DNA from 3 places in the Micromonospora sp. L31 genome. Region 2 is predicted to be linked to each of the others. Evidence: riboswitches for the same ligand, from Rfam matches in the RefSeq annotation. Region 2 holds a riboswitch; each other region holds the start of a gene.
What was found. Region 2 has a riboswitch for cobalamin ahead of cobN (cobaltochelatase subunit CobN). Riboswitches for the same ligand answer to the same signal wherever they lie in the genome.

Region 1: linked by a shared signal. The riboswitch ahead of ACTMS9_RS01385 (ribonucleoside-diphosphate reductase subunit alpha) and the one ahead of cobN (cobaltochelatase subunit CobN) in region 2 are both predicted to bind cobalamin.
Region 3: linked by a shared signal. The riboswitch ahead of bluB (5,6-dimethylbenzimidazole synthase) and the one ahead of cobN (cobaltochelatase subunit CobN) in region 2 are both predicted to bind cobalamin.

What each region holds. Positions count from the first base shown of each region.
Region 1 covers NZ_JBQHDC010000001.1:273,888-283,325, reverse strand. The annotation lists gene ACTMS9_RS01440 (CpaF family protein) at 1-503, shown strand, start outside; gene ACTMS9_RS01435 (type II secretion system F family protein) at 601-1,500, shown strand; gene ACTMS9_RS01430 (type II secretion system F family protein) at 1,500-2,357, shown strand; gene ACTMS9_RS01425 (hypothetical protein) at 2,384-2,578, shown strand; gene ACTMS9_RS01420 (TadE/TadG family type IV pilus assembly protein) at 2,848-3,279, shown strand; gene ACTMS9_RS01415 (TadE/TadG family type IV pilus assembly protein) at 3,276-3,752, shown strand; gene ACTMS9_RS01410 (hypothetical protein) at 3,749-4,180, shown strand; gene ACTMS9_RS01405 (LysM peptidoglycan-binding domain-containing protein) at 4,196-5,359, shown strand; gene ACTMS9_RS01400 (Rieske 2Fe-2S domain-containing protein) at 5,540-6,379, opposite strand; gene ACTMS9_RS01395 (hypothetical protein) at 6,462-6,797, opposite strand; partial or broken gene ACTMS9_RS01390 (sigma factor) at 6,985-7,209, opposite strand; cobalamin riboswitch at 7,350-7,585, shown strand; gene ACTMS9_RS01385 (ribonucleoside-diphosphate reductase subunit alpha) at 7,738-9,438, shown strand, end outside.
Region 2 covers NZ_JBQHDC010000004.1:71,247-80,684, forward strand. The annotation lists gene ACTMS9_RS13090 (putative cobaltochelatase) at 1-1,041, opposite strand, end outside; gene cobN (cobaltochelatase subunit CobN) at 1,038-4,715, opposite strand; cobalamin riboswitch at 5,028-5,204, opposite strand; gene ACTMS9_RS13100 (MBL fold metallo-hydrolase) at 5,609-6,238, shown strand; gene ACTMS9_RS13105 (hypothetical protein) at 6,243-6,578, opposite strand; gene ACTMS9_RS13110 (aldo/keto reductase) at 6,671-7,567, opposite strand; gene ACTMS9_RS13115 (MFS transporter) at 7,648-8,859, opposite strand; gene ACTMS9_RS13120 (FUSC family protein) at 8,956-9,438, opposite strand, start outside.
Region 3 covers NZ_JBQHDC010000001.1:263,067-272,504, forward strand. The annotation lists gene crtI (phytoene desaturase family protein) at 1-792, opposite strand, end outside; gene ACTMS9_RS01335 (polyprenyl synthetase family protein) at 821-1,975, opposite strand; gene ACTMS9_RS01340 (phytoene/squalene synthase family protein) at 2,040-2,957, shown strand; partial or broken gene ACTMS9_RS01345 (deoxyribodipyrimidine photo-lyase) at 2,979-3,239, shown strand; gene ACTMS9_RS01350 (hypothetical protein) at 3,280-3,393, shown strand; gene ACTMS9_RS01355 (serine hydrolase domain-containing protein) at 3,728-4,783, opposite strand; gene ACTMS9_RS01360 (dihydrolipoyl dehydrogenase family protein) at 4,875-6,359, shown strand; gene ACTMS9_RS01365 (crotonase/enoyl-CoA hydratase family protein) at 6,352-7,113, opposite strand; cobalamin riboswitch at 7,186-7,383, shown strand; gene bluB (5,6-dimethylbenzimidazole synthase) at 7,420-8,046, shown strand; gene ACTMS9_RS01375 (DNA glycosylase AlkZ-like family protein) at 8,098-9,162, opposite strand; gene ACTMS9_RS01380 (ribonucleotide-diphosphate reductase subunit beta) at 9,182-9,438, opposite strand, start outside.

The DNA of each region.
Region 1 (9,438 bases), on a different contig from region 2:
GCGTGCTGCGGATCATCGTCGGCGAGGTCCGGTCCCGGGAGATCGTGCCGATGCTCCAGGCGATGACCACCAGCCGCGGCTCGATGTGCACCATCCACGCTCGTACCCCGGCCGGGGTGAGCGAGCGGATCATCGAGCTGGCGCTGGCCCACGGCCGGGAGATGACGGTCGACCAGGCCCGCCGGATGGCCGGCAACGCCCTCGACCTGATCGTCTACGTGACCGTCGAGGACGAGACCGCGATCGGCGGGCGCAAGCACCGGTTCGTCTCCCACGTGGAGGAGGTGATCGGGGTCGGCGAGGGCAACCGGATCGTCACCACCAGCGTCTTCGGCCCCGGCCCGGACGGCCGGGCCGTCCCCCGCCACCTGCCGGAACGCATCCGCGACCAGTTGCTGCGGGTCGGCTACGACGCCCGGCTGCTGACCCGCTTCATCGAGGCCGGCACCGGCGCCTGGCGCCGCCCCCGGCACAGCCGACTGGGCCCGGCGGTGCGCCGGTGAGCGCGGGCGTCGGCTCGGGGATGGACGGGAGCGCTCCGGTGAGCGCGCGGAGTGCGCCGGGGTGGCGAGCCCCGCAGCCGCGAACGGAGCCGACCCCGTGACCAACATCGAGCTGATCGCCGTCGTTTCCGGGGCGGCCTGCGTCGCCGGCCTGGTGCTGGCCGTGGTCGCGCTGGTCGGCACCCGGGCGCCCGCACGTTCTGCGCCGGGGGCCGGGCGCGGGCTGCGCCGGCTCTGGCTGGGCTCGGGCGCGGGCCGCCGCGCGCAGCGGGCGCACCAGGTCCGGCTGGCGGTGGCGGTGGCGGCGGGCGCGCTGGCCTTCCTGCTCACCGGGCTGCCGGTGGTGGGGCTGATCGTGGCGGTGGCCGTGCCGGGGGTCCCCTGGCTGTTCTCGGTGGGCCGAGCCGAGGAGCGGGCGATCGCCCGGATCGAGGCGGTCGGCGAGTGGACCCGCCGGCTGAAGGACGTCTCCGCCACCGGGCAGGGCCTCCAGCAGGCGATCATCGGCACCATCGCCACCGTCCCGGAGGAGATCCAGGAGGAGGTACGGCTGCTCGCCGCCCGCCTCCAGGCCGGCTGGACGGCCCGTACCGCGCTGCTCGCCTTCGCCGACGAGATCGGCGATCCGGTCTGCGACCAGGTGGTGGCCGCGCTGATCCTGCACCTGACCGACCGGGGCGAACGCCTCGGTGACGTGCTCGGCTCGATCGCCTCGGCCGCCGCCGCCGAGGTGGGCACCCGGCGCGAGGTGGAGGCCAAGCGCACCCAGCCCCGGTTCGCGGTCCGCTTCCTCACCGGGATGACCCTGGCCGTGCTGGCGTACGGGCTGCTGAACACCGAGTACGTCCGCCCGTACGGCACCGTGTTCGGGCAGCTGGTGATGGCGGTGCTCAGCGCGGCCTTCGTCGGGCTGCTGATCTGGGTGCGGTCGATGAGTCAGCCTCCGCCGCCGGCCCGCTTCCTCCCGGCCCCCGACCCGGAGGAGGCGATCGCGTGATCGTCAACTGGCAGCTCGCGGTCGCCGTGCTCGGCGGGGCGACGGTGGGGCTGGGCCTGTTCCTGGCGGTCCGGGAGGCGTTGCCGGCCGCCCCGGCGCTCGGCCCCGCGCTGCGCCGGCTGCACCAGCCCCCGGGCACCGTCGCCCCGAGCCGGGGCCTGGACTGGTTGGGCGGGTTCTCCCGCTGGCTCAGCCCGCCGCACCGGCAGCTCGCGCTGATCGACAAGTCCCCTGAGCAGTACGCCCTGTCGGTGCTGGTCTCCGCCCTGATCGGGTTGGCCACCCCGACCGTGCTGGGGGCGGTGCTCTTCCTCGGCGGGGTACGCCTGCCGGTGGTCGTACCGGTGCTGGGCAGCATCGGGATGGCGCTGGTCTGCGGGCTGCTCGCGCACCGCGCGGTGCTGTCGCGGGCGGACGCCGCACGCGACGAGTTCCGCGCGGCCGTCTGCACCTATCTCGACCTGGTGGCGCTGCAACTGTCGGCGGCGCACGGCCCGGTGCAGTCGCTCGAACGGGCGGCGGCGGTCTGCGACGGCTGGGTCTTCGACCGGATCCGCGAGTCGCTGCGGATCGCGCAGATGCAGATGCACTCGCCCTGGGACGAGCTCCAGGAGCTGGCCGAGCGGATCGGCATCCCGGAACTGGGCGACGTCGGGGCGATCATGCGCTCCTCCGGCAGCGAGGGCGCGCAGGTCCACGAGACCCTGCGCAGTCGTGCCGACTCGCTGCGGGACCAGATCCGCACCGACAACCTGGCCCGCGCCGAGGGGGTGACCAGCCGGCTGGACATCCCCGGTTCGCTGCTGGTCTTCGTCCTGCTCGGTTTCATGCTCTACCCGTTCGTGGCCCGCCTGTAGGTCCCCACCCCGACAAGGAGCACGCCATGCAACTGATCGCCTACCTGCACGTCACGCTGGCCGCACGGTTGGCGGAGCTGCGCCGCGAGGGGGACCGGGGCGACAGCCCGGTGCCGACCGCCGTGATCATCTTCGGCCTGGTCGCGGCGGCGATCGCGGTCACCGGTCTGGTGATGACGCGGGCCACCGACTGGATGGACAGCGTCCCCACCGCGCCGTGACCCCTCCGATGAGCTGGCCGGACGCACCCCGGGCCGGTCGGGCGGCCCCCACCGCCCGGTCCCGGGGCGCGTCCGGCCGTCCGCACCCCGGGCCGGCGACCCGGACCGCGCGCGCCGTCGGAACCCCCGACACCGCCGGGCCCTGCCACCCGATCCGGTCCGGCCGCGCCGCACAGCCTGACCAGGCGACCCGGCCTGGCCGGCCCGACCGGAACGGCAGAGCCGGTCGGAACGGCGGGGCCGCCCGGAACGGCGCGGCCGGTCGGGGCGTGCCGGTCGCCGTGCGTGGCGTGGTGCGGGCCGTGCGGCGACGCCTCGCCGCCGGGGGTACGGACCGGGGCGCGAACCCGGTCGAGCTGGCCGTCGTCATGCCGGCGGTGCTGGTGCTGCTCTTCGCCTCCGTCCAGGTGGCCGCGTGGTTCGTCGCCCGGTCCACGGCGCTGAACGCCGCGCAGAGCGGGGTGAACGCGCAGCGGGTGCTCCAGGCGCCGGCCGGGGCGGGCGAGGCCCGGGCCACCCGGTTCCTCAATGCGGCCGGTGACTGGCTCGTCGGCTGGGACAGCCCGGGGCCGACCTGCGTCACCGGGGCCACCGAGGTCACCTGCACGGTCACCGGCCGGTCCCTGTCGGTCATCCCGGGCGTCAGCTTCCGGGTCCGGCAGACCGCGCACGGCACCGTCGAACGCTGGACGAACCCGTGACCGCCGTCGCGGACGGCCGCGCCCGGGGCTCGGTCTCCATCGAGGTGGCGGTGCTCGCCCCGGCGTTCATCGCGCTGATCGTGCTGGCCGGGGTGACCGGGCGCACCGCGATCGCCGACGAGGCGGTGGAGGCGGCCGCCCACGACGCCGCCCGGGCCGCCTCGATCTCCCGGGACGCCGGCACCGCCCGCGACGCGGCCCGCGACGCCGTCCGCCGCCAGCTCGACTGGCGACGCCTGAACTGCGCCGGCGCGCCCCGGATGACCTTCAGCGGCTCGGTACGTGGCCGGTCGACCAGCTTCGACGCGGCGTACCGCAGCCCGGCCGGGCAGCCGGCGAGCGTGACCGTCTCGGTGACCTGCGTGGTGTCCCACCGCGACCTGCGGCTGCCGGCGCTGCCCGGGATGCCGCTGCGGACCACCGCCGCGGCGATCTTCACCTCCCCGCTGGACCGCTACCGGAGCCGGGGATGACCGCCCGTCGGGCCGGCCGCGACGAGGGACGGGTGAGCCTGTTCCTGGCCGTCGCGATGACCGGCGTGCTCGCGGTCATCGGCGTCGCGTACGACGGCGCCGGTCAGCTCCGGTCGCTGCAACGCGCCGACGACCTCGCTGCCGAGGCGGCCCGCAGCGGCGGCCAGGCCGTCGACCGGGCCCGCGCGATCGAGGGCGGCCCGAAGGAAATCGACGAGGGCGACGCGCGGGCGGCCGTCCGCGACTACCTCTCGGCGGCGGGCGCGACCAGGCACTCGGTGAGCTTCCCCGTGATCGACGGCGAGAAGCAGATCCGGGTACGCGTCACCGTCACCTACCGCCGGCACATGCTCGGCCTCTTCGGCATGGACGACACCGTCACCGTCTCGGGTGAGGCCACTGCGCGGGCACTCACCGGGGCACCGTAGGAAGGGAAGGCCGCCATGACCGCACCGCGTGGCTCCGCCGTTCGGCGGACCGGCCAGCTGCTCACCGGCTTCGGGTCGCTGGTCGTCCTGGTCGCGCTGCTGGTGGGCGCGCCGGTGGCGCTGCTCGCCTTCGCCGGTAATCCGCTGCCCGACCACCTGCCCAGCCTGTCGGAGGTGGGCACGGCGCTCACCAGCCGGGACGACGGTCGGTTGTTCCTGCGCGCGCTGGCCGTGGTCGGCTGGTTCGGCTGGGCGACGTTCGCCTTCTCCGTGCTGGTGGAGCTGGCGGCGCAGGCGACCCGGCGGCCGGCGCCCCGGCTGCCCGGGATGAGCCGGCAGCAACGGGCGGCGGCGGCGCTGGTCGGGTCGGTCGCGTTGATCATCGCGGCGAGCCCGGCGGCCAGCGCGGCGGCGGCCATGACGTACCCGGCGACGGCCGGCACCGGGCTCCCGGCGACGGGCGCGGCAATGCCGGCGACGGGCGCGACGGTGGTCCTCGCGGCGCCGCCCGTCGGATCGACGGGGGCGGTCCCCGAGGGTGCCGGCGCCGAGGCTGTCCGGCCGCAGCCGGCCCCGCCGGTGTACCGGGTCGCCAAGGGCGACTACCTGGGCGAGGTGGCGGAACGCTACCTGGACGACTTCGACCGCTACCAGGAGCTGGCCCGGCTCAACCGGCTGCACGACGCCGACCGGATCCGGCCGGGCCAGCTGATCAAGCTGCCGGCGCGGGCGGAGGACGGCGGTGCACGCACGCACGCGACCGGCCGGCTGGTGGCCGGACAGCCGACGCCGCGCAAGCCGTCGCCCCAGCCGCCGGCCGCGTCCCCGGGCTCGCCGAAGGGGTCCCCCGGCGGCATCGGGTCGCCGGTCCCCGACGAGCAGGCCGGGCCGGGTGCTCCGGGCGGTCAGGTCGGACCGGGCGGGACCGGCGCGACGCCGGGACAGCCGGCACCCCGGACGATGCCGCCGCAGGTGGAGCGGCCGGCGGGGGCACCCCCGGCGATGGCGGCCGGGGCCTCCCGGGCCACCGACGACGACGGGATGAACCGGCCGCTGGCGGTCTCCGCGGTGCTCGCCGTGGCCAGCATCGTCGGCGCGCAGATCGGCGCGGTGCTCGGGCTGCGCCGCCGCCCGGCCCGGGCCGTCGCGGCCGCCCGCGCTCGCCACCGCCGTGACTGACCAGGGGTACGCGCACCCGGCCGCGCCCAACAACAGCGGGCGGCGTGATCTGCGGCGCTCGCGACCGGAACCGGCAGGTCACTGGCCCGGGCCACGGCACCCTGCCGTGCCCGCAATGCCGTGAGCCGACGGGCCGCCCGGCCCGGGCCACCGCGGTCCGGCCAGGTGCCCGGTGGGAGGTCAGGGCAGCTTGGTCTGGAGGATTCCGTCGACCACCCGGGTCGGCAGGAGCTGCTGGTCGTTCGCGGCGGGGCCGTGCACGACCTCGCCGCCGTTGAGCCGGAACGTGGAGCCGTGCCAGGGGCAGACCACGCAGGCGTGGCCCTCGATCTCCTGCACCTCGCCCTCGCCGAGCGGGCCGCTCTGGTGCGGGCAGCGTTCCAGCATCACGGTGACGTCGTCGCCGTGCCGGTAGAGGATCACCGAGACGTCGTCGACCTCGCGGGTGATCAGCTCGCGCTGCGGCAGCGTGGCCAGGTCGGCGATGGCCTTCCATTCGTCGGTCATCCGGTGCAGCTCGGAGATGCTCTGGTTCACCTGCGCACCCTGCTTGTACGCCAGGTGCCCGCCGATGTACGCCCCGGTGCTGGCCGCGCTCAGCCCCAGGTACGCCAGCACCCGCCCCATGCCGTGCCGGCCGCGCATCCGGGCGGCGAGCGAACTGGCGTAGAACACCAGCGCGACGGAGTTGGAGGCGGCGTGCACCAGCCCGACCCGGCGCTGGTCCCGGGCCAGGGCGGCCCAGTCGTTCAGCCCGGCGACGGCGGCCGGGAGGGCGCTCACCGTACCCAGCCCGACCAGGGTGGTCGCGGCCCGGCGCTGACCGGGCAGCAGGTCCAGCACGGCGGCGCTGATCCACGCGCCCACCGGCACCTGCACCATCGCCGGGTGCAGCGGATGGCCCAGCCAGACGCCGTGCAGCAGGTCACGGACCCGCTGCCCGCGCAGGGTCGACTGGACGGCCCGCTGGAGTCGATCGCCGACCGGGTCCAGCGCGGCGTTCTGCTCGATCTTGTTCATCAGCGCTCGCACGTTCCCCGACTTCCCGGCAGATGCGGTCGCAAACCGGGCGGCGGGGACGAATTCCGCCGCCCGGCCGAAATCAGCGCCAGTCGTGGGCCTCCGGGTGGAAGGTGGCGCTGCGGAAGAGGCCGTCCAGGTTGCCGCCGAGCTTGCGCAGGGTGGCCTTGTCGTGCGCGGTCATTTCCACGTACAGACCCTGGACTCCGTAGACCTGGAGGCTCGCGCCGCCGTCCAGGGAGGACGTGCGGCGGGCGGGGTGGCCGTTGATGCGGGAGGTGGGATCGCCGATGACCGCGCCGTAGGACAGCTCCACGTCCCAGCGGTCGTTCGCCCTCCTGCTCATCAGGTACGCCATCGGCTTCAGGCCGGCCGGGGGCGTGGCGAAGCGCACCGGCAGCCGGAGGGGCCAATCCACGGCGTAGCGGAGTTCGAGGGCGATCCGCCGGGCGACGGCGCGCGCGCAGCACCAGCACGGCCCGCTGCCGGGGCGGCACCTGGGCGAGCGCGGCGTGCAGCAGCTCCCGGTCCTCCACCGCGTCGCCAGTCGGGGCGGGCGCCGGCTCGGGTGTCGTGTCGACCAGGCGGACCCGGGACCAGAGCCGGCGCTTCTCGTCGAGGAAGACCCGGACCAGCACGGTACGCACGTACGCGTCGACGTTGTCCGCCTCGCGGGCCCGCCGCCAGCCGACGTAGAGCCGGGTGACGGCGGTCTGGACGAGATCGTCGCCACGGTGCGCGTCCCCGGTCAGGTGGCAGGCGATCCGGCGCAGCGCCGGCAGCCGCGACGTGACGTACTCGACGTACTCCTGTTCCAGGTCCGCCCGCATCCACCCACCCCGTCCGTGAACATTCACCCCGCTGACGGGGTCGGGCACCGTCCAGGTTGTACGCGGCGCATATTTCTCCGCCGATGCGACACGCCCACAGCATATGGTGTGTTGGCTTTTTGCGACCCACTACATCTAGGATCACTTTTACTGCTGGTGCTACCCCCCAAGGGTCCGCCAGGCGTCGACGTCCGCCAGGCGTCGCGCCGAACAGGGAACCCGGTGCGAATCCGGGACTGCCCCGCAGCGGTGAGCGAGAACGACCGCCGTCACGAGCACTGGGCCCGACGGGGCCCGGGAAGCGACGGCCAGTAGGCGAACGCGCCGGACGCGTCTGCCCGCGAGTCCGAAGACCTGCCAGCAGGGCGTGCCCACCGGGCACGCGGACCACCTCGGGGCCTCGTGGGAGGGCCGTCGAGCCGTACGGAGCACCGCCGGCACACCGACCGGTGGCGATCCGGCGTGCCGTCGTGCCCTCCCGCGGTCCACACCGACCACCCAGGAGAGCACGTGACGGCGTCATCCACCATCGCCCCACCCCCGGTCGGGGCACTGCGGGACCTCCTGCACCAGCACCACCACGACCTGCCCGACACCGACCCGGAGCGGATCCTCGCCCTGGTCGAGTCGGGTCGCACCGCCGGCGCGGACACCGACGAGCTGACCCGGCTGGCCATCGCGGCGGCGGCCGGGCTCACCGCCGAGGAGCCCGGGTACGCCCGGCTGGCCGCCCGCCTGCTCGCCGGGCGGATCGCCGACGAGACCACCGGCCAGGGCATCGACAGCTTCAGCGACAGCGTTTCCGCCGCGTACGCCGAGGGCCTGCTGGACCCGGGCTTCGCCGGCTTCGTCGCGACGCACGCCGCCGCCCTCGACGCCCTGGTCGACCACGCCGGCGACGACGCCTTCGAGTACTTCGGACTGCGCACCCTGCACGACCGCTACCTGCTGCGCCACCCGCGCAGCCGGGCGGTGCTCGAACGGCCGCAGCACTTCTGGCTGCGGGTCGCCACCGGCCTGTCCGACACCGTCGAGCAGGCCGGCGAGCTGTACCGGCTGATGTCCCGGCTGGCCTACCTGCCCAGCTCGCCGACGCTGTTCAACGCCGGCGCCCGGCACCAGCAGCTCTCCTCCTGCTTCCTGGTCGACTCGCCCCGCGATGAGCTGGACTCGATCTACGACCGCTACACGCAGGTGGCGAGGCTGTCCAAGTTCGCCGGTGGAATCGGCATCTCGTGGTCCCGGGTGCGCTCGCGGGGGTCGCTGATCCGGGGCACCAACGGCCGCTCCAACGGCATCGTGCCCTGGCTGCGCACCCTCGACGCCAGCGTCGCGGCGGTCAACCAGGGCGGCCGGCGCAAGGGCGCGGCCTGCGTCTACCTGGACACCTGGCACGCCGACATCGAGGAGTTCCTGGAACTGAAGGACAACACCGGCGACGAGGCCCGGCGTACGCACAACCTGAACCTGGCCAACTGGGTGCCGGACGAGTTCATGCGCCGCGTCGAGGCGGACGCCGACTGGTCGCTCTTCGACCCGAAGGAGGTGCCGGAGCTGGTCGACCTGTGGGGCGCGGAGTTCGACGCCGCCTACCGGGCGGCGGAGGCGGCCGGCAAGGCGGTGCGAACGCTGCCGGCCCGCACCCTGTACGGCCGGATGATGCGCACCCTGGCGCAGACCGGCAACGGCTGGATGACGTTCAAGGACGCGGCGAACCGCACCTGCAACCAGGTCGGCGCGGGCGGGGGTGTGGTGCACCATTCCAACCTCTGCACCGAGATCCTGGAGGTGACCAGCGACGACGAGACGGCCGTCTGCACGCTCGGCTCGGTCAACCTGGCCGCCCACCTGGTCGACGGTGGCGTGGACTTCGCCAAGCTCGCCACGACGGTCCGGCTGGCGGTCGGGGCGCTGGACCGGGCGATCGACCGGAACTGGTTCCCCACCGAGCAGGCGGCCACCGCGCACCGGCGGTGGCGGCCGCTGGGGCTGGGCGTGATGGGGCTGGCCGACGTCTTCGCCGCGCTGCGACTGCCGTTCGACTCGCCGGAGGCGCTGGCCCTGTCCACCCGGATCGCCGAGGAGATCGCCCTGGCCGCGTACGACGCCTCCGCCGACCTGGCGGCGGAGCAGGGCGCGCACCCGGCGTACCCGCTGACCCGGGCAGCCGGCGGGGTGCTGCACCCGGACCACTGGCCGGACGCCCGGCCCACCCGGCCGGAGGCGTGG
Region 2 (9,438 bases):
GCCGCCAGGCGGGTCGTCGTCCGGGTGCTCGTCCTGGGCCCGCCGCAACGCCTCGTCCAGGCGCTTCTCGTCCAGGTCCGGGCTGTCGAACGGGTCGCGGCGGCGACGGTGCGGCAGTGCGAGCCGGGCGGCGACCCGGACGTCCTCGGCACCCACCCGGTCCCGGCCCTGCCAGGCGGCGTGCGCGAGGGCGGTACGGGCGGTGACGATGTCGGCGCGCATCCCGTCCACGTCGAACGCGGCGCACACCTCGGCGATCTGGCGCAGCGCGGCGTCGGGCAGCCGTACCCGGTCCAGCCGCCGCCGGGCGGCGGCGACCCGGTGGGCGATCTCGGCGTCGGCGTCGGCCCACCGGGCGGCGAACCCGGCCGGGTCGGCGTCGGCGGCGAGCCGGCGGCGGACCACCTCGACGCGGACGGCCGGGTCGCGGCTGGCGCCGACGGCGACGGTGAGCCCGAACCGGTCGAGCAGCTGCGGGCGCAGCTCCCCCTCCTCCGGGTTCATCGTGCCGACCAGCAGGAACCGGGCGGCGTGGCTGACCGAGACGCCTTCCCGCTCGACGTGGCAGCGGCCCATCGCGGCGGCGTCGAGCAGCAGGTCGACCAGGTGGTCGTGGAGCAGGTTCACCTCGTCGACGTAGAGCACGCCGCGGTGGGCGGCGGCGAGCAGGCCCGGCTCGAAGGCGCGTACCCCCTCGCCGAGGGCCTTCTCCAGGTCGAGCGAGCCGACCACCCGGTCCTCGGCGGCGCCGACCGGCAGTTCGACCAGGCGGGCCGGGCGGCGCTCGGCCGCCGGCTCGGCCGGGTGCGGCCCGTCCGGGCAGGCGGGGTCGGCGGCGGCCGGGTCGCAGGCGAAGCGGCAGCCGGCGACCCGATCGACCGGGGGCAGCAGCGCCGCGAGAGCCCGCACGGCGGTGGACTTGGCGGTGCCCTTCTCGCCCCGCACCAGCACCCCGCCGATGGCCGGGGAGACGGCGTTGAGCAGCAGGGCCAGGCGCATGTCGTCCATGCCGAGCACCGCGCTGAACGGGTAGCCACTCATTGCCGGTCCTCCAGGTCGCCCTCGCTGGCCAGGTACGTCTCGCGGAGCCGGTCGAGGGTGGCCGGTTCGGGCGCCGCCCACAGGCCCCGGTCGGCGGCCTCCAGCAGCCGCTCGGTGATGCCGCGCAGCGCCCACGGGTTGGACTGCTCCAGGAACTCCCGGGTGGTCTCCTCGAAGACGTACGCGGCGGCCAGGTGCTCGTACATCCAGTCGTCGACGACGCCGGCGGTGGCGTCGTAGCCGAACAGGTAGTCCACGGTGGCGGCCAGCTCGAACGCGCCCTTGTAGCCGTGCCGGCGCATCGCGGCGATCCACTTCGGGTTGACCACCCGGGCCCGGAACACCCGCCGGGTCTCCTCGCCGAGGGTGCGGGTGCGTACGTCGTGCGGCATCGCCGAGTCGCCCACGTACGCGGCGGGCGCGGCGCCGGTGAGGTGGCGGACCATCGCCACCATCCCGCCGTGGTACTGGAAGTAGTCGTCGGAGTCCACGATGTCGTGTTCGCGGGTGTCCTGGTTCTTCACGGCGACGGCGATGCGGGCGAAGGAGCGTTCCATGTCGGCGCGCGCCTCCCGCCCGTCCAGGTCCCGGCCGTAGGCGTAGCCGCCCCAGACGGCGTACACCTCGGCGAGGTCGGCGTCGGTGCGCCAGTTCCGGGCGTCGATCAGCGGCAGCAGCCCCGCCCCGTACGCCCCCGGCTTGGAGCCGAAGATCCGGGCGGTCGCCCGGCGGGCGTCGCCGTGTTCGGCGAGGTCGGCGTCCACGTGGGCCCGGACGAAGTTCTCCCCGGCCGGCTCGTCGAGGGCGGCGACCCGGCGTACCGCGTCGTCGAGCAGCGCCACGACGTGCGGGAAGGCGTCGCGGAAGAAGCCGGAGATGCGGACGGTCACGTCCACCCGGGGACGCCCCAGCTCCGCCAGCGGCACCACCTCGACGCCGGTGACCCGCCGGGACCGGTCGTCCCAGGTCGGCCGGCAGCCGAGCAGGGCCAGCACCTCGGCGATGTCGTCGCCCTGGGTACGCATGGCGCTGGTGCCCCAGACGGTGAGCCCCACCGAGCGGGGGTACGCGCCGGTGTCGGCGAGGTGCCGGGCGAGCAGCGAGTCCGCGAGGGCCACCCCGACGTCCCAGGCGTTGCGGGACGGGATGGCCTTGGGGTCGACGGAGTAGAAGTTGCGGCCGGTGGGCAGCACGTTGACCAGGCCGCGGGTGGGTGAGCCGGAGGGGCCGGGCGGCACGAACCGGCCGTCCAGCGCGCCGAGCACCCGGTCGATCTCGTCGGTGGTCCGGGCCAGCCGGGGCACCACCTCGCGGGCGGCGAAGCGCAGCACGTCGGCGGCGTCGCCGATCGCCCGGCCGGTGACCTCCTCGACCACCGCGTCGACCTTGTCGGCGTCCCAGCCGAGGGTCTCCATGCCGACGACCAGCCGGCGGGCCAGGGCCTCGACCAGGTCGACGGCGTCGGCGGCGGTGGCGGCCGGCCCGTCGGCCGCCTCGGTCAGCGGCTCGGGCACGGCGATCCGCCGTCCCGGCTCGGCGAGCAGGTCCTGCTCGTCCAGCCCGTACGCGGCGGCGAGCGCCTGGCGCAGGCCGGGCAGGGCGCGGGTGCCGCCCCAGACCTGGGGGGCGCGCAGCACGGCGAGGACGAGGTTGACCCGGGCCTCGCCGGTGGGCGCCTCGGCGAGGATGTGCAGCCCGTCGCGGATCTGCACGTCCTTGACCTCGCAGAGGTACCCGTCGAGGTGCAGCACGAAGTCGTCGAAGTCGTCGGCGGCCGGCATGTCATCGGTGTGCAGGTCGTGGTGCAGCTCGGCGGCCCGGACCAGCTCCCAGATCTGCGCCCGCACGGTCGGCACCTTGGCCGGGTCGAGCGCCTGGACGGTGGCGTACTCGTCGAGGAGCTGTTCGAGTTTGGCCAGGTCGCCGTACGTCTCGGCGCGGGCCATCGGCGGGACGAGGTGGTCGACGACGACGGCGTGCGCCCGGCGCTTGGCCTGGGTGCCCTCGCCGGGGTCGTTGACGATGAACGGGTAGACCAGCGGCAGGTCGCCGAGGACGGCGTCGGGGGCGCAGTCGGCGGCGAGGCCGAGCCCCTTGCCGGGCAGCCATTCCAGCGTGCCGTGCTTGCCGAGGTGCACCACCGCGTCGGCGCCGAAGCCGCCGTCGGCCACCGGCGCGGCCAGCCAGCGGTACGCGGCCAGGTAGTGGTGGCTGGGCGGCAGGTCGGGGTCGTGGTAGATGGCGATCGGGTTCTCGCCGAAGCCACGCGGCGGCTGGATCATCAGCACCACGTTGCCGAAGCTCAGCCCGGCCAGGACCAGGTTGCCGCCGTCGGCGTACAGCTCGCCGGGCGGCTCGCCCCAGTGGGTGCGCATCCGGTCCCGCAGCGGCGCCGGCACCCGGGCGAACCAGCGCCGGTAGGTCTGCCCGGGTACCCGCGCCTCGGCGGCGGCGAGCTGCTCGGGGGTGAGCCATTCGACGTCGTGCCCGCCGGCGGCGATCAGCGCGTGGATCAGCGCGTCCCCGTCGGTGGGGACCGGCTCGTCGCCGAGGTCGTAACCGGCGTCGGCGAGGGCGGCGAGCAGCCGTACCGCCGAGGCGGGGGTGTCCAGGCCGACCGCGTTGCCGACCCGGGAGTGCTTGGTCGGGTACGAGCTGAGCACGACGGCGAGGCGCTTGTCGGCGTTGGGCACGTGCCGCAGCCGGGCCTGGCGGACGGCGATGCCGGCCACCCGGGCGGCCCGCTCCGCATCGGCGGCGTAGACCGAGAGCCCGTCGGCGTCGACGCGCTTGAACGAGAACGGCACGGTGACGATCCGCCCGTCGAACTCGGGGATGGCCACCTGCATCGCGGCGTCCAACGGGGAAAGTCCGGCGTCGCTGCCGGCCCACTGCTCGCGGGTGCTGGTGAGGCAGAGCGCCTGCACGATCGGCACGTCGAGGGCGGCGAGCGCGCCGACGTCCCAGGCATCCTCGTCGCCCCCGCCGGAGGCGTCCGCCGCGACGGCACCGCCGGCGGCGAGCACGGTGACGACCAGGGCGTCGCAGCGGGCGAAGAGGGGCAGCGGCCCGTCGCCGGGGGTGAGCCCGCGCAGCGAGCCGCAGAAGATCGGCAGCGGGTCGCCGCCGGCCGCCTCGACCGCGTCGGCGAGGACGTCGACGAAGCCGGTGTTCCCGGCGAGGGCGTGCGCCCGGTAGAAGACGATCCCGACGGTGGGGCGGGTCGCCGTCGACACCGCGGCGGCCCGGTCGCCGTGCACCCCGTACGCGGGGGTGGGCGCGGGCGGGTCGAAGCCCTCGCCGGTCAGCAGCACCGTGTCGGAGAGGAACCGGGCCAGCTCGGCCAGGTTCTCCGGACCCCCCTCGACCAGGTAGGACAGCGCCTGGGTGGCCACTCCGGAGGCCACCGTGGAGGCGGCCATCAGCTCCGCGTCGGGCACCGCCTCGCCGCCGAGCACCACCGTGGGCACGCCCGAGGCGAGCACGGCGGCCAGCCCGTCCGGCCACGCCTGCCGGCCGCCGAGCAGGCGTACGACGGCGAGGTCGACGCCGTCGAGCAGCGCCGGCACGGCGTCGGCGGCGACCCGGGCGGGGTTGGCCAGCCGGTAGTCGGCGCCGCTGGCGCGGGCGGCGAGCAGGTCGGTGTCGGCGGTGGAGAGCAGCAGGATGCGCACGGACGGCTCCGGAGAGTGACGCCCGGACCGGCGCGGGGCCGGTCGGGCGAGGCGAGGGGACGGGCGCGGTTCAGCGGGTACGACGGGCCGCCGGGCGGATCACCGGCGATGGACCGGTGGGCGGCACGGTGCGGCGGTCAGCGGTGAACGGCGGAACGCGGGGCGCGGGCGCCGGACGGGGTGTCCGGACGGTCGGCCGGCGCGACGGCGCGGCCGGGCAGGGGCGCGTCAGCGCGCCCGGAACGGGTACGACGGGGCTCGTCGGCGGTGGAGACGCTGCGCGTCATCGGGGTCCTCCTCGGGTGTCCACGCCCTGGGGTCGCTCCGACGGCCGAAGTATCCTGGCTTCCGGATCAACGCTCTCCCCCGGCCTTCCAACCGCAGGAACACGGCCGTGACTCGCAAGGGGGGATCGCTCCCCGGTGACAGTGGCGGGACCGCGCCGGAATCGCACCGACTTCCTTCACTGCCGTCAGGCCGCGAATGCTGCCACACCCCTCGGCACCGGGTCAACGCCGCCCCGGCTCGCGCCGGGCGGGCCGGCCCATCGAAGCCCGACGATCATCAGCGACCGTCCCCGCACTTCGGACAATGTCCGACCTCGATGTCGCGCCCCCTTTGCTCTGCTGCCTCGGAGGCACCACTGGGAGCGCTTCGCTGTTGCCGCGGCGGCAGCAGAGCAAAGGGGACGGTGCGGGCGGGTATCCGCCGGTCAGCGTCGACGGCGGGGCCATCGGCCGGGGGCCGAACGCCTACGATCGGTCCCGCCGGCCGAAGAATCGCCGGTCGATCGGGAAAGGACCCCAGCCATCGCCGAGCCCACGTTCCACCACCTCGCCGGCCGGGTCTGGCTCTACCCGGGCGATCCCGACCCGGGCACCATCCAACCGAGCGTGGCGCTGATCACCGACGAGCGCGGCGGCGTGCTGGTCGACGCCGGGCACAGCCCGGGCCACGCCCGGGAGATCCGCGCCGCGCTGACGGCGGCGGGGCTGCCCGAGCCGCGCTGGCTGGTCTACACCCACCACCACTGGGACCACGTGTGGGGCGCCTGCGCCTGGCCGGGCGTGGAGATCGTCGGGCACGTCGCCGGGGAGGCGCCGCTGCGCGCCGAGGCGGCCCGCCCGTGGAGTCAACGCTACCTGCGCGAGCAGGTCCGCGCCGAGCCGCGACTCGGCCCCAGCTTCCGGGCCCGCGCCCTGGCCATGGACTCCTGGGACGACTTCGCGGTGCTGCCGCCCACCCGCACCTTCACCGACGAGCTGGAGCTGCCCACCGGCGTACGGCTGCGCCACGTCGGCGGCCGGCACGCCCCCGACTCGACCGTGGTGCTGGTGCCCGACTCGGCGGTGATGCTGCTCGGCGACTGCTTCTACCCGCCGCCGATGCACCTGCGCCAGGACGGGGACGGCCCCGACCTGGCGCTGGTGCGCCGGCTGCTCGACGACCGCTACCACTGGTACGTCTCCAGCCACGCCGACCCGATGACCCTCGACGAGGCCCGCGCCGCCGTCGAGGGGTGAGCGGTCAGCGCATCCGGCGCTCCGGGTGGGCCCGGTTCCAGACCCGCATCCGCTCCGGGTAGCCGGTCTTCGCCGCCTCGTAGAGCGGCACGGCGTGCCGGCCGGCCAGCTTCGCCGCCACCTGCGGCGAGCCGGTCCGGCGGCGGATCCACTCGCCGTCGTGGGCGATCGCCACCACCGTGGTGTCCGTGGCGGTGGTCTCCGGCTCCAGGTAGAACTCCACGCCCTGCCGGCTCGTCACGAACTCCTCCAGCGCGGCCAGGTCCTCGCGGGTGGCCTCCCGGTCGAGCTTCGTCGGGGTGGGGACGGCGGCCCGCGACCGCCGGCTGAACCAGCCCATCTGCCCGCTCCTCTCCTCGGCGTCCCTCCAGTGGAGCACCGTCACCTGACAGTCGGCTGCGAGGCGGGTGAGCGTGAGCTGACCGGGCGTGCTCAGTCGAGCGCGGCCAGCTCCTCGGCGGAGAGCCGCAGCGCGCCGGCCGCGACGTTCTGGATCAGGTGCGCCTCGTCGCCGGTGCCGGGGATGGCCAGCACGTGCGGCCCCTGGTGCAGGGTCCAGGCGAGGCGTACCTGGTGCGGCGTGGCGCCGTGGGCCCGCGCGATCTCGTGGACGGCGGCGGTGTGCTCGGCCGCCGCGCCCGCCTCCCGCCGGACGCCGGCGAGGGCGAAGAACGGCACGTACGCCACCCCGCGCGCCCCGCACTCGCGCAGCAGCGCGTCCTGGTCGCCCCGGTTGTCGACGGCGTAGCTGTTCTGCACGCAGACCACCGGGGCGATGGCCTGCGCCTCGTCGAGGTGGTCCAGGCGGACGTTGGACAGGCCGAGGTGGCGGATCAGCCCGGCGTCGCGCAGCTCGGCCAGCGCGCCGAAGGACTCCGCCACCGAGTCCCGCCCGGGGCGCTTCACGATCCGCAGGTTCACCACGTCGAGGTGGTCGCGGCCCAGCCGGCGCAGGTTCTCCTCGACCTGGGCGCGCAGCTGGGCCGGCGTGGCCTCCTCGCGCAGGCCGGTCGCCGGGTCGTAGGAGAAGCCGACCTTGGTGACGATCACCAGGTCCTCCGGGTACGGGGCGAGCGCGGCGCGGATCAGCTCGGTGGCGTACCGGGCGGGGCCGGTGCCGACGTTCAGGGTGCCGCCGGGCGAGACGTAGAAGGCGGCGGTGTCGATGTGGTTCACGCCCAGCTCGACGGCGCGGCGCAGCACCCGCACCGCGCGGTCCGGATGGGGGTCGACGGTGGTCCGCATCGAGCCGAACCCCATCCGGCGGACGACGCGGTCGCCCAGGGTCCAGCTGCCCGCGGCGCCGGCGGTGATCTCTTCGGTAGGCATCCGGCGACCCTAGCCAGCACGGCTGGGCTGCGCAGTCGGCCGCGTACCCGATACCGGCCACGGCCGGCCGCTGTTAGGTTCTATCTGCTGGCGGGGTGCGCCGGCGGCCGGGTCACCGGCACCAGCGCCAGGGTGGGCAGCAGCAGCAGCGGCACGACCAGCAGCGCGTGCAGGATGCCGACCCGGTCGCCGAGCAGGCCGAGCAGCGGCGGCCCGGCGAGGAACGACGTGTAGCCCAGCACCGCGACCACGCTGACCCGCGCCGGAGCCCGCTCCTCGTCGTCGGCGGCGGCGCTCATCCCCACCGGGAAGCCCAGCGAGGCGCCGAGCCCCCAGAGCGCCACCCCGGCGATCGCGACCGGCCCGGAGCCGGCCAGCACCGCCACCGCCGCGCCGAAGGCGGCGAGCAGGATGGTGGCGAACAGGACGGGCACCCGTCCCCAGCGGTCGAGGGCGACGGTGCCGGCGGTCCGCCCGATGGTCATGCCGGTGACGAAGACCCCGAAGACGGCGGCACCGACGGCCTCGCTCGTGTCGTACCCGTCGACGAAGGCGACCGCGAGCCAGTCGTTCGCGCTGCCCTCGGCGAACGCCATCACCAGCACCAGCAGGCCGAGCAGCAGGGTGCGCGGCTCCCGCCAGGCGGCGAGCAGGCCACCGCGCCGGGTGGCGGCGGTGTCCGGTGCCGGCTGGGCGGGAAGGAAGGCCCGGGCGCCGAGGATCGTGCCGCCGAGCACCACCGCCGCCAGCACCGCCAGGTGCACGCCGATCGGCAGCCCGACGCGGGCGGCCCCCGCACCGATGCCCGCACCGGCCACCGAGCCGAGGCTCCAGGCGGCGTGGAAGCGCGGCAGGATGGTGCGCCCCAGCCGCTTCTCGACGGCGGCGCCCTCGACGTTCATCGCCACGTCGCAGGTGCCGGAGCCGTAGCCGAGGGCGAACAGGGCGACCGCCACGCCGGGCAGCGAGCCGGCCACTCCCGCGGCCAGCCCGACACCGGCCATCCCGACCGCCACCAGCACGGTGGACGCCACCACCGTGCGGGCCGCGCCGAGGCGCTGGGTGACCAGCCCGGCGGTGGTCAGGGCGAGCACCGCGCCACCGGACATGGCCAGCAGCAGCAGGCCGAGCCGGCCGGCGCTGAGCCCGAGCGCCTCGCGGACCGCGGGGACCCGGGAGAACCAGGACGCCACGGCGAGACCGTTGAGGGCGAAGACCACCGCGACGCCGGTGCGGGCGGCCAGCACCTGCCGGGGTACGGCGGGGCTCGGCGCGGTGACGAGTGGGCTCACGGCTTGCGGTCCTTCCGGTGGTACGGCGTCTCGCCGTCGATCACACACCGGTTTCGTCACGACCACAAGCCAGATGCGCTCCTTACCACATGCTGGTCAGAGCGCGGGCAGCCCGAGCGCCTCGTCGACCCGGGCCAGCACCGCCGCGTCGTCGTCGGCCCGTACGCCCCGCAGCAGGTCGATGGCGGTGGCCCGGACCTGCCCGACGATCATCGCCAGCGGCAGGGTCTGGCCGGCGGTGAAGAGCCGCCCGGCGACGCGTACCGCGGTCAGGGCGGCGGCCTCGGCGCGGGCGGCGTGCCGGTCGCCGGCCTCCTCGGCGCCGTCGAGGTCGGCGGCGAGCGCCTCGCCCGCCGCCCGGACCGCCTCGGCCAGGTCCCGCAGGGCCGCGCCCAGCTCGGGCGGCACCGGGGTGGGCAGCCGGTTGAACGTCACGCCGGCCCGGGCGAGGACCCGCACGTTGCGGACCGCGTAGTCGAGCTGGCCGACCGTGGCGTCGACGGTGCGCAGCCGGCCGATGTGCCGCCGGCGCCGGACGTTGAGCCGGACCGCCTCGCCGGCGGCGAGCACCGCCGTGCG
Region 3 (9,438 bases), on a different contig from region 2:
GGTGGCCCGGCCGTTGGCGGTCTCCACCCGGGTCACCGTGGTGCCGTAACGGAACTGCACGCCGTGCTTCTCGGCGGCGCCGGCCATGCCCCGGGAGACCGCGTGGATGCCGCCGCGCGGGAAGTAGACCCCGGCCACCGAGTCGAGGTACGCGATGACGCTGTAGATGGCCAGCGCGTCGTGCGGCGCGAGGCCCGCGTACATCGCCTGGAAGGAGAAGATGCGCTGGGTACGCGGGTCCCGGAAGAATTGGTTGATCTTCGTCTGGAGTCGCCGGAACGCGCCGTTGGCCAGCAGCTTCACCAGGTTGGCGGTGAGCAGGTCGGTCGGGGCGTCCAGGTTGCGGTCGATGAAGTCGGTCCGCTCCCAGTGCCACAGGTTGCGCGCGTAGTCCACGAAGCGCAGGTAGCCGTCGGCCTCGCGGGGGCCGCACACCCGGGCGATCTCGGCGGCCATCCGGGTGGTGTCGGTGATGACGTCCAGCGTCGAGCCGTCGGGGTAGTAGGCCCGGTAGGCGGGGTCGACCGGGGTGAGGTCCAGCCAGTCGTCGAGCTCCTCGCCGACCGCGCCCAGTGCCTCGGCGATCAGGTCGGGCATGGTGAGCACGGTGGGGCCGGTGTCGAACTCGTACCCCTCGACGGCCAGCCGGCCAGCCCGGCCGCCCGGCACCGGCTCGCGCTCCACCACGGTCACCTGCCGGCCGCTGCCGGCCAGGTGCAGCGCGCACGCCAGCCCGCCAAGGCCCGCGCCGACGACCACCACCCGGTCGGTACGCCCGTTCACGGTCCGCACGTGACCACCTCCTTCGCAAGGTCGCTCATCATGCCCGCCGCCTGGTCGCGGCGGTGGCGAGGCCGGTCAGCGCGGTGCGCGCGGTCTCGTCGATCGACGCGGTGTGCAGCGCGGTCAGCGCCTCGGACACCCGGTCGGAGATCATCCGCTCCACCCGGGACACCGCCCCGGTGTCGGCGACCAGTTCGGCGAGCCGGGCCACGTCCCGGGCGCCGGTGACCCGGCCGGCCCGCTCCAGCGCCCGCCGCTGGCCGGGGGTGGCCAGTTGGCGGGCCAGCAATAGCAGCGCGGTCGGCTTGCCGGTACGCAGGTCGTCGCCGGCCGGCTTGCCGGTGGTCGCCGGTTCGCCGTAGACGCCGAGCAGGTCGTCGCAGAGCTGGAACGCCTCCCCGACGGCCAGGCCGTAGCGGGTGTACGCGGCGATCAGTGGCGCGTCGGCGGCGACACCGGCCAGGCAGGCGCCGAAGAGCAGCGGGCGCTGGACGGTGTAGCTGGCGGTCTTGTAGCGGGCCACCCGCAGCGCCCGGTCCACCGACCAGTTCGCCGGATCGTGTTCGCCCAGCACGTCGAGGTACTGCCCGGCGATCGTCTCGATCCGCATCTGGTCGTAGCAGCGCCGCACCTCGAACAGCCGGGCCGGCGCCACGGTGGCATGGCTGAGCAGCCGATCGGCCCAGACCAGGCAGAGGTCGCCGACGAGCACGGCCACCGCCTCGCCGAACCGGGCCGGGTCGCCGGCGTACCCGGCGGCGACGTGCCGGGCGGCGGCGGCCCGGTGCGCGGTGGGCCGGCCGCGCCGGGTGTCGGAGCCGTCCATCACGTCGTCGTGCACCAGCGCGAAGGTGTGCAGCAGCTCCAGGGCGGCGAACGCCGGCAGCACCGTCGGCAGCGGTTCCGCGCCGCCGACCACCCCGCGCCAGCCCCAGTACGCGAAGGTCGGCCGGACCCGCTTGCCGCCGGCCAGCACGCAGTCGCGCGCGGTGGCCGCGAAGCCGCCCATCGCCGCGTCGATCTCGGTGAGTGAGCCGACCTCGGCGGCCAGGAACGCCGCCAGGGTGTCGTCCACCCCCTTGATCAGCTCTTTCGTGAACGCGGCCAGTACGCCGCGGACCGGATCGTCCGTCGCTCCCGGCTGTGCCGGCGCGACGCGGAGCGCATTACCCGCGACTGCGTCGTTGGCCATGGGAGCGAGCGTACCCTAGGGTTACGAGTTGCGTCGATTGCTGCGTCGAATTCGAGGAGGGCCGGTGGACACCGATCTCACCGCTGCCTATGCCCGCTGCCAGGAGCTGCACCGACGGCATGGTCGCACCTACTATCTCGCCACCCGGCTGCTCCCCGCGTGGAAACGACGTCATGTGCACGCCCTGTATGGATTCACGCGCCACGCCGACGAGATCGTCGACCGCACCGAGGAGCTGCCGCCCGCCGAGCGCGCCGCCCGGCTGGACGAGTGGTCGTCGGAGTTCGTCGCCGGCCTGCACGGTGAGCCGGTCGACGACCCGCTGCTCCCGGCCGTGCTGCACACCATCGCCGTTTTCGATCTCGACCGCGCCGACTTCGCGTCGTTTCTGCGCAGCATGGCGATGGACCTGACCGTGCTGTCGTACCCGACCTACGACGACCTGCTCGACTACATGGAGGGCTCGGCGGCGGTCATCGGCACCATGATGCTGCCGATCCTCGGCAGCTCCGACCCGGCGGCGGCCCGCGAGCCGGCCCGCCAGCTCGGCTTCGCCTTCCAGCTCACCAACTTCATCCGGGACGTCGCCGAGGACCTCGACCGGGGCCGCACCTACCTGCCCGACGAGGACCTGGCCAAGTTCGGCGTCACCCGCGACGACCTGCTCGCCGCGAAGGAACAGGCCCGCAGCACACCGAGGATCCGGGACCTGATCGAGTACGAGGTGAGCCGCGCCCAGGCGCACTACGCGGCCGCCGCACCGGGCATCACCCTGCTCAACCCCGCCTCGCAGGCGTGCATGCGGACCGCGTACGCGCTCTACGGCGGGATCCTCGACGAGGTCGCCGCGCAGGGCTACGACGTGTTCGTCCGCCGGGCGCTGGTGCCACAGCACCGCCGGCTGGCGGTGGCCGCCCGGGCCCTGCTCACCCCGACCGGCAGCCCGGTCGCCGTACCCGGGCCGAGCCTGGTCTCGCAGTGAGTACGCCGACCGCGGTGAGCGCTGTTCACCCGCGACCTGCGGGTGCACGACCACCCGGCGCTCGCCACCGCCTGCGCGGCGTTCGACCGGGTGGTGCCGCTGTACGTGCTCGACCCGGCGCTGGCCGACAGGTCGCCGAACCGCACCCGGTTCCTGCATCAGTGCCTGGCCGAGCTGCGCGAGGAACTGCGCCGGCGCGGCGGTGACCTGGTGGTGCGCCGGGGCGACCCGGTGGCCGAGACGATCCGGCTGGCCCGGGAGGTGGGCGCCGAGGGGATCGGACGGCGGGTACGTCCGGCGGTGGGTTCCCGAACTGGCGTCGGTGGCGGGGAAGGCGGTGCACCAGCCGTGGCGGCTCCCCGACGACGTACGCCGGAAGCTGGACTATCCGCCGCCGCTGGAGGTGCCCGGCGCCGACCCGGTCTGGATGCGCTGACCCATGCGCGGGCGGCGACTCGCCATGGTGCGCGCCCACGGGGGTTGCCCCACCCGCGACGGCCACCGAGAGCATGTACTGGCCGTGAGAGTGTCGCTTCCATCGGAGCACCTGCTCAGACGCTTTGCTCTGCTGCCTCCCCGGCAACAGCAACCCTCGGTAACGGTCCCTGACCCCCGCCGCCAGGGTGGCCCTGAGTGGATGCGCTGCTCAGTGCAGGTGTCGCCGTGGCGGCAGCAGAGCAAAGCGTCCGAGTGGCAATGCGGGGGAATCCTGGGCTGTCACGGTGGGTGATGCTTGGTGCTCGTGACGCAGGGTCATGCTGCCGCCGAGGTCAGAGGCAGGAGTGCAGCACCTCGACCAGTTCGTCCACCCGGTCGTGGTCGGCCAGGTGGGCCGTGGCGTAGGCGAAGACGTAGCCCCGCTCGGGGTCGGCCCAGGCGCTGCTGCCGCCGATCCCGCCCATGCCCCAGCTCCCGTCCGGCTCGCGCTGCATCCCCAGCGTCCAGCAGGCCCGGCGATCGAGCACCAGGTCGGGGCCGTCGTACTGGACCCGGGTGGCCTCGGCGACCAGTTCGGTGCTGAACAGGCGTACCCCGTCGAGGGTGCCGTCGGCGGCGAGGCCCGCGTAGAGCCGGGCCAGCGCGGACGCCGTGGCGTGCAGGTTGACCGCCGGGACCAGCGCGCCCCGCCAGAGCGGGCTGTTGACCACCGCCAGGTCGAGGCCGCCGGGTGGGTTGCTCAGCGCCCGGGCCCGCAGCGACCCCGGCTCACCCAGCATCCGCACCGGCCAGGCCGGATCGCCGTACGACAGGTCCACGCACCGCCGCTGGTCCGCCGCCCCGAGTCCGAAGCCCAGGTCGAGGCGCCACGGATCGGCAATCTCCTCGGCCAGGAACCGCCCCACCGACCGCCCGTCGACCCGACGGACCAGCTCGCCCACCAGGTGCCCGTACGTCCAGGCGTGCTCGCCCGCGACGCTGCCCGGCTCCCACTCCGGGTCGGCGGCGGCCAGGTCGGCGCAGAGCAGCTCCCAGTCGGCGACCGCCTCGGCCGGCCGGGCCACCGGGAAGGTCGGCAGGCCGGCGGTGTGGTTCAGCACCTGGCGGACCGTGGCGGGGGCGTGGAACCCGGGCCAGTGGGTCGCCACCGGGTCGTCCAGGTCGAGCCGACCCCGGTCGACGAGCAGCAGCAGGCAGAGCGCCGCGACGGGCTTGCCGACCGAGTAGACGTTCACCAGCGTGTCCGGCCGCCACGCCCCGCGGCTGTCGGCACCCAGGTCGACCACCGGGTGGCCGTCGTACCAGATGGTCAGGCCGGCGCCGGTCTCCCGGCCGGTGGCCAGCAGATCCTGGAAGCAGTCGCCGACGGGGGCGAAGCGATCGGGCATGCGGCCACCGTAGGCGGTAGGAATGATTACGGGCGCGGGAATTCTGGTGCGGTCGCTGGCCGGCGTCCGGTGGCTGGGGAATGCTGACGGCATGGCGGAGCCGGAAGTGGTGGACGTGGTCGTGGTCGGGTTGGGCGTCGGCGGCGAGGAGGTGGCCGGGCGGCTCGCCGAGGCCGGCCTGAGCGTCGTCGGCATCGAACGGGACCTGGTCGGCGGGGAGTGCCCGTACTGGGGGTGCATCCCCAGCAAGATGATGATCAGGGCGGCGAACGCGCTCGCCGAGGCGCGGCGGGTCAACGAGCTGGCCGGTTCGGCCCAGGTCCAGCCGGACTGGGCGCCGGTGGCCAAGCGGATCCGCGAGGAGGCCACCGACACCTGGGACGACACGGTGGCGGTCGACCGGTTCACCGGCAAGGGTGGGCGGTTCCTGCGCGGCAGCGCCCGGCTCGACGGCCCCGGCCGGGTACGCGTCGGCGACCAGGTCATCCAGGCCCGGCACGGGATCGTGTTCGGCACCGGCACCCGGCCGTCCGTGCCGCCGATCGAAGGGCTGGCCGACACGCCGTACTGGACGAACCACCAGGCGATCGAGGTCGAGGAGCTGCCCGAATCGCTGCTCGTGCTCGGCGGGGGCGCGATCGGGCTGGAGCTGGCGCAGGTGTTCGCCCGGTTCGGCGTACGGGTGACGGTGGTCGAGGCGGCGGACCGGGTGCTCGCGGTCGAGGAGCCCGAGTCCTCCGAGGTGGCCGAGAAGGCGCTGCGCGCGGACGGGGTGGAGATCCGCACCGGCGTCAAGGCGGACCGGGTCAGCCACGACGGTGGCACCTTCACCGTGCACGCCGGCGACGACGCGTTCCACGCGGAGCGGTTGCTGGTGGTCACCGGGCGTCGCGCGCACCTGGAGGAGCTGGGCCTGGACACGATCGGCGTGGACCCCGGGCAGCGCTACCTGCCGGTCGACGGGCAGATGCGGGTGACCGACGGTGTCTGGGCGGTCGGTGACGTCACCGGCGAGGGGGCCTTCACCCACATCGCGATGTACCAGGCGGCGATCGTCATCGCCGACGTGCTGGACCGCACCCGACACGCCGACGGTGGCCCCGACCCGAGCGGGACGGCCAGCGTGGTGGGCGGTGCGATGGGCGCGGCCAGCGCGGTCGGCGGCGCGATGACCGCGACCGGCCCGAGCGGTGCCGCCGGTACCCTGCCCCGCGCCGACTATCGGGCGCTGCCCCGGGTCACCTTCACCGATCCGGAGGTCGGTGCGGTCGGCCTCACCGAGCACCAGGCCCGCCAGCGCGGCATCAACGTGCAGGTCGGCATCGCCCAGCTGTCGTCGTCCGCCCGGGGTTGGATCCACAAGGCCGGCAACGACGGCTTCATCAAGCTCGTCGCCGACGCCGACCAGGGCGTGCTGGTCGGCGCGACCTCCGTCGGCCCGGCCGGCGGCGAGGTGCTGTCGGCGCTGGTGGTGGCGGTGCACGCGGCGGTGCCGTTGAGCCACCTCCGACACATGATCTACGCGTACCCGACGTTCCACCGGGCGATCGAGGACGCCCTGCGCGACCTCAGCTGACGGCGCCGTGGCGGCCGGCGCCGGCGGCGAACCGGGCCGCGCCGGCTGCCGCGTCCGTGTCCAGCGACCGCATGCCGTACGCCAGCTCGGTGGCGAGCGCCTCCGGCTCGGTCAGGCCGGCGGTGGCGAGCACCGACGCGCGGTCGTTGCGCAGGCAGGTCTGCGGGTGGCGGGCGATCTCGGCGGCCAACCGCTCGGCCTCCGCCCGCGCCTCACCCGGCGCGACCAACCGGTTGACCAACCCCATCGCGTACGCCTCCTCGGCGGGCACCGGGCGACCGGTGAGGATCAGGTCCATCGCCCGGCTCTCCCCGATCAACCTCGGCAGCCGGACCGTCCCGCCGTCGATCAGCGGTACGCCCCAGCGCCGGCAGAACACCCCGAGCACCGCGTCGGACTCGGCGACCCGCAGGTCGCACCAGAGCGCCAGCTCCAGGCCGCCGGCCACGGCGTACCCGGAGATCGCGGCGACGACCGGCTTGGACAGCGGCATCCGGGTCGGACCCATCGGGCCGTCGCCGTCCGGCTCGACCCGGTTGCCGCTGGGCGTGCCGATCACCTTGAGGTCGGCGCCGGAGCAGAACGTGCCGCCGGCGCCCCAGAGCACCGCGACCCGGGCCTCCGGGTCGGCCTCGAAGGCGCGGAACGCGTCGGCGAGCGCCCGCGCGGTGGGACCGTCGACGGCGTTGCGCGACGCCGCCCGGTCGAGGATCACCGTGGTCACCGGTCCGTCGTGCGTGACGTGTACGGCCATCGGCACAGCATGCCGCCCGGCGGCGCCGGCACGCCAGGGCGTGCCGGCGCCCGATGGGCCACTAGTATCGCGACGGCAACGATCATGCGAGGTGCCCCGCGTGCGCGGGGAGAATCGGGAAGCCGGTGCAAATCCGGCACGGGCCCGCCGCGGTGACCGGGGAGCCACCGTCCACGCGCGAGAGCGCAGCCACTGGCCGTACGGCTGGGAAGGCGGGCGGCCAGGCGTCGATCCGGGAGTCCGAAGACCGGCCTCGCGTCGACCGCCCACCCGTCCGGGGTGGGCCTTGCGCAGCGGGAGCCTGCCGTGGACCTCTACACCGCCATCCACCGTCGCCGGGACGTCCGGGCCCAGTTCACCGGGGCGCCGGTGCCGGACGACACCCTGCACCGCGTCCTCGACGCCGCGCACGCCGCGCCCAGCGTCGGCTACTCACAGCCGTGGGACTTCGTCCTGGTCCGGGACGCCGGGCTGCGCCGCCGCTTCCACGAGCACGTCCGGACGGAACGGGACACCTTCGCGGCCACCCTCTCCGACGAGGCGGCAGCACGGTTCGCCCGCATCAAGATCGACGGTGTGTTGGAGTCGAGCCTGTCGATCGTGGTGACCTACGACCCGTCGCGGGGCGGCCCGGCCGTGCTGGGCCGGCACGCCATCGCCGACGCCGGCCTCTACTCGGTCTGCCTGGCCATCCAGAACCTCTGGCTGGCCGCCACCGCCGAGGGCCTCGGCGTCGGCTGGGTCTCCTTCTACCGGGAGCCGTTCCTGGCTGACCTGCTGGGCATTCCCGCCGGCATCCGGCCGGTGGCCTGGCTCTGCGTCGGGCCGGTGACGCACCTGGAACAGGTGCCCGACCTGGCCCGGCACGGCTGGCGGCAGAAGCGCCCGCTGGCCGAGGCCCTGCACACCGACCGGTGGACAGGCAGTCGCTGACCCGTCGCGAACTGTGTGAAGAGTTGTGGTCGTCCCAGCGACGACAACTCTTCACGCCACGCTGACCGTGGGCAGGCCGAGCCAGGCCGCCAGCGCCGCCAACTCGGCGTCCACCGCCGCGGTGACGGCGGGGTCGAACGGGACGTCCTGGTGGATGGCGTGCACCCGCAGGATGCCGGCCCGGTGGTCGGCCGTGGCGTCCACCTTGCCGACGAGTCGGTCGTGGTGCAGCACGGGCAGTGCGAAGTAGCCCCAGCGGCGCTTCGCCTTCGGCAGGTACATCTCCAGGACGTACTCGAAGTCGAAGAGCTCCCGGGTCCGCTTCCGGTCGTGGACCAGCCGGTCGAACGGCGACAGCAGCGCGGTACGGCCGGCGAACGGCTGACCGACGGCCGCCGGGTCGACCCGCCACCCGCCGGCGGTGCCCTCGACCTGCGCCGGTTCACCGGCCTCCCCGACGACCGACGCCCGGGCGATGCCCAGCGAACGCAACCGCCGCTCGTCGCGCGTCCGCCGGGCCTCGTCCGCCGGGACGGCCGCCGTGCCGGCCGGGTAGACCCGCTCGGCCAGATCCCACCGGCGTTGCCGACCGACCCGGTCGGAGACGGCGATCTCGCCCCGGGCGGCGAGGATCTCCAGCAGTTGGGTGACGTTGCGGTTGTTCGTCCAGCCGGTCGACGGCCACGGCACCACGCTGCGGTCCGGCACGTCCCGGGAGAGCAGCGGGCCGGAGTCGCGCAGCAGGTCGAGCACGAACCGGTGGAACGTGGCGTTCGCCGCCAGCCAGGCGTGCTTGCGCGAGCCCTCCGGCGGCCACGCCGCCATCTCGGCGAGGTGCAGCCCGAGGTCCGCCGTCGGCCGCACCATGGCCTGGTGCTCGAACATGGTGCGGTCCCGCTCCACCGCCTGTCGCAGGTGGTCCGGCCGGTACCCGGCGCCCAGCCGCGTCCACGCGACGAGGTCGGCGCTGGGCGCCACGGCGGCCGTCGGATCCAGTTGCAGGAACGTCAACCTGTTGACCACGGTCAGCAGGTCCGGCGGGCGGTGCGCGTCCAGCAGTTGGGCGCGCACCGCGATCCGCCGGGCGTCGACCCGATCGAGCCGGTGGACAGGCATGAGCCGAGGCTATGCGCCCTCAGAAGTCGTCGTCCAGGCTGACCTCACCGCCGACGGCCACCTGGTACGCGGACACCCGCCGCTCGAAGAAGTTGGTCAGCTCCTGCACGTCCTGCAACTCCATGAACGGGAACGGGTTCGTCGACCCGTACGCGGGCGGCAGGCCGAGCCGGGCGAGCCGGGCGTCCGCCACGTACTCCAGGTAGCGACGCATGTCGGCGGTGTTCATGCCCGGCAGGCCGTCCCCGCAGAGGTCCCGGGCGAAGGCCAGCTCGG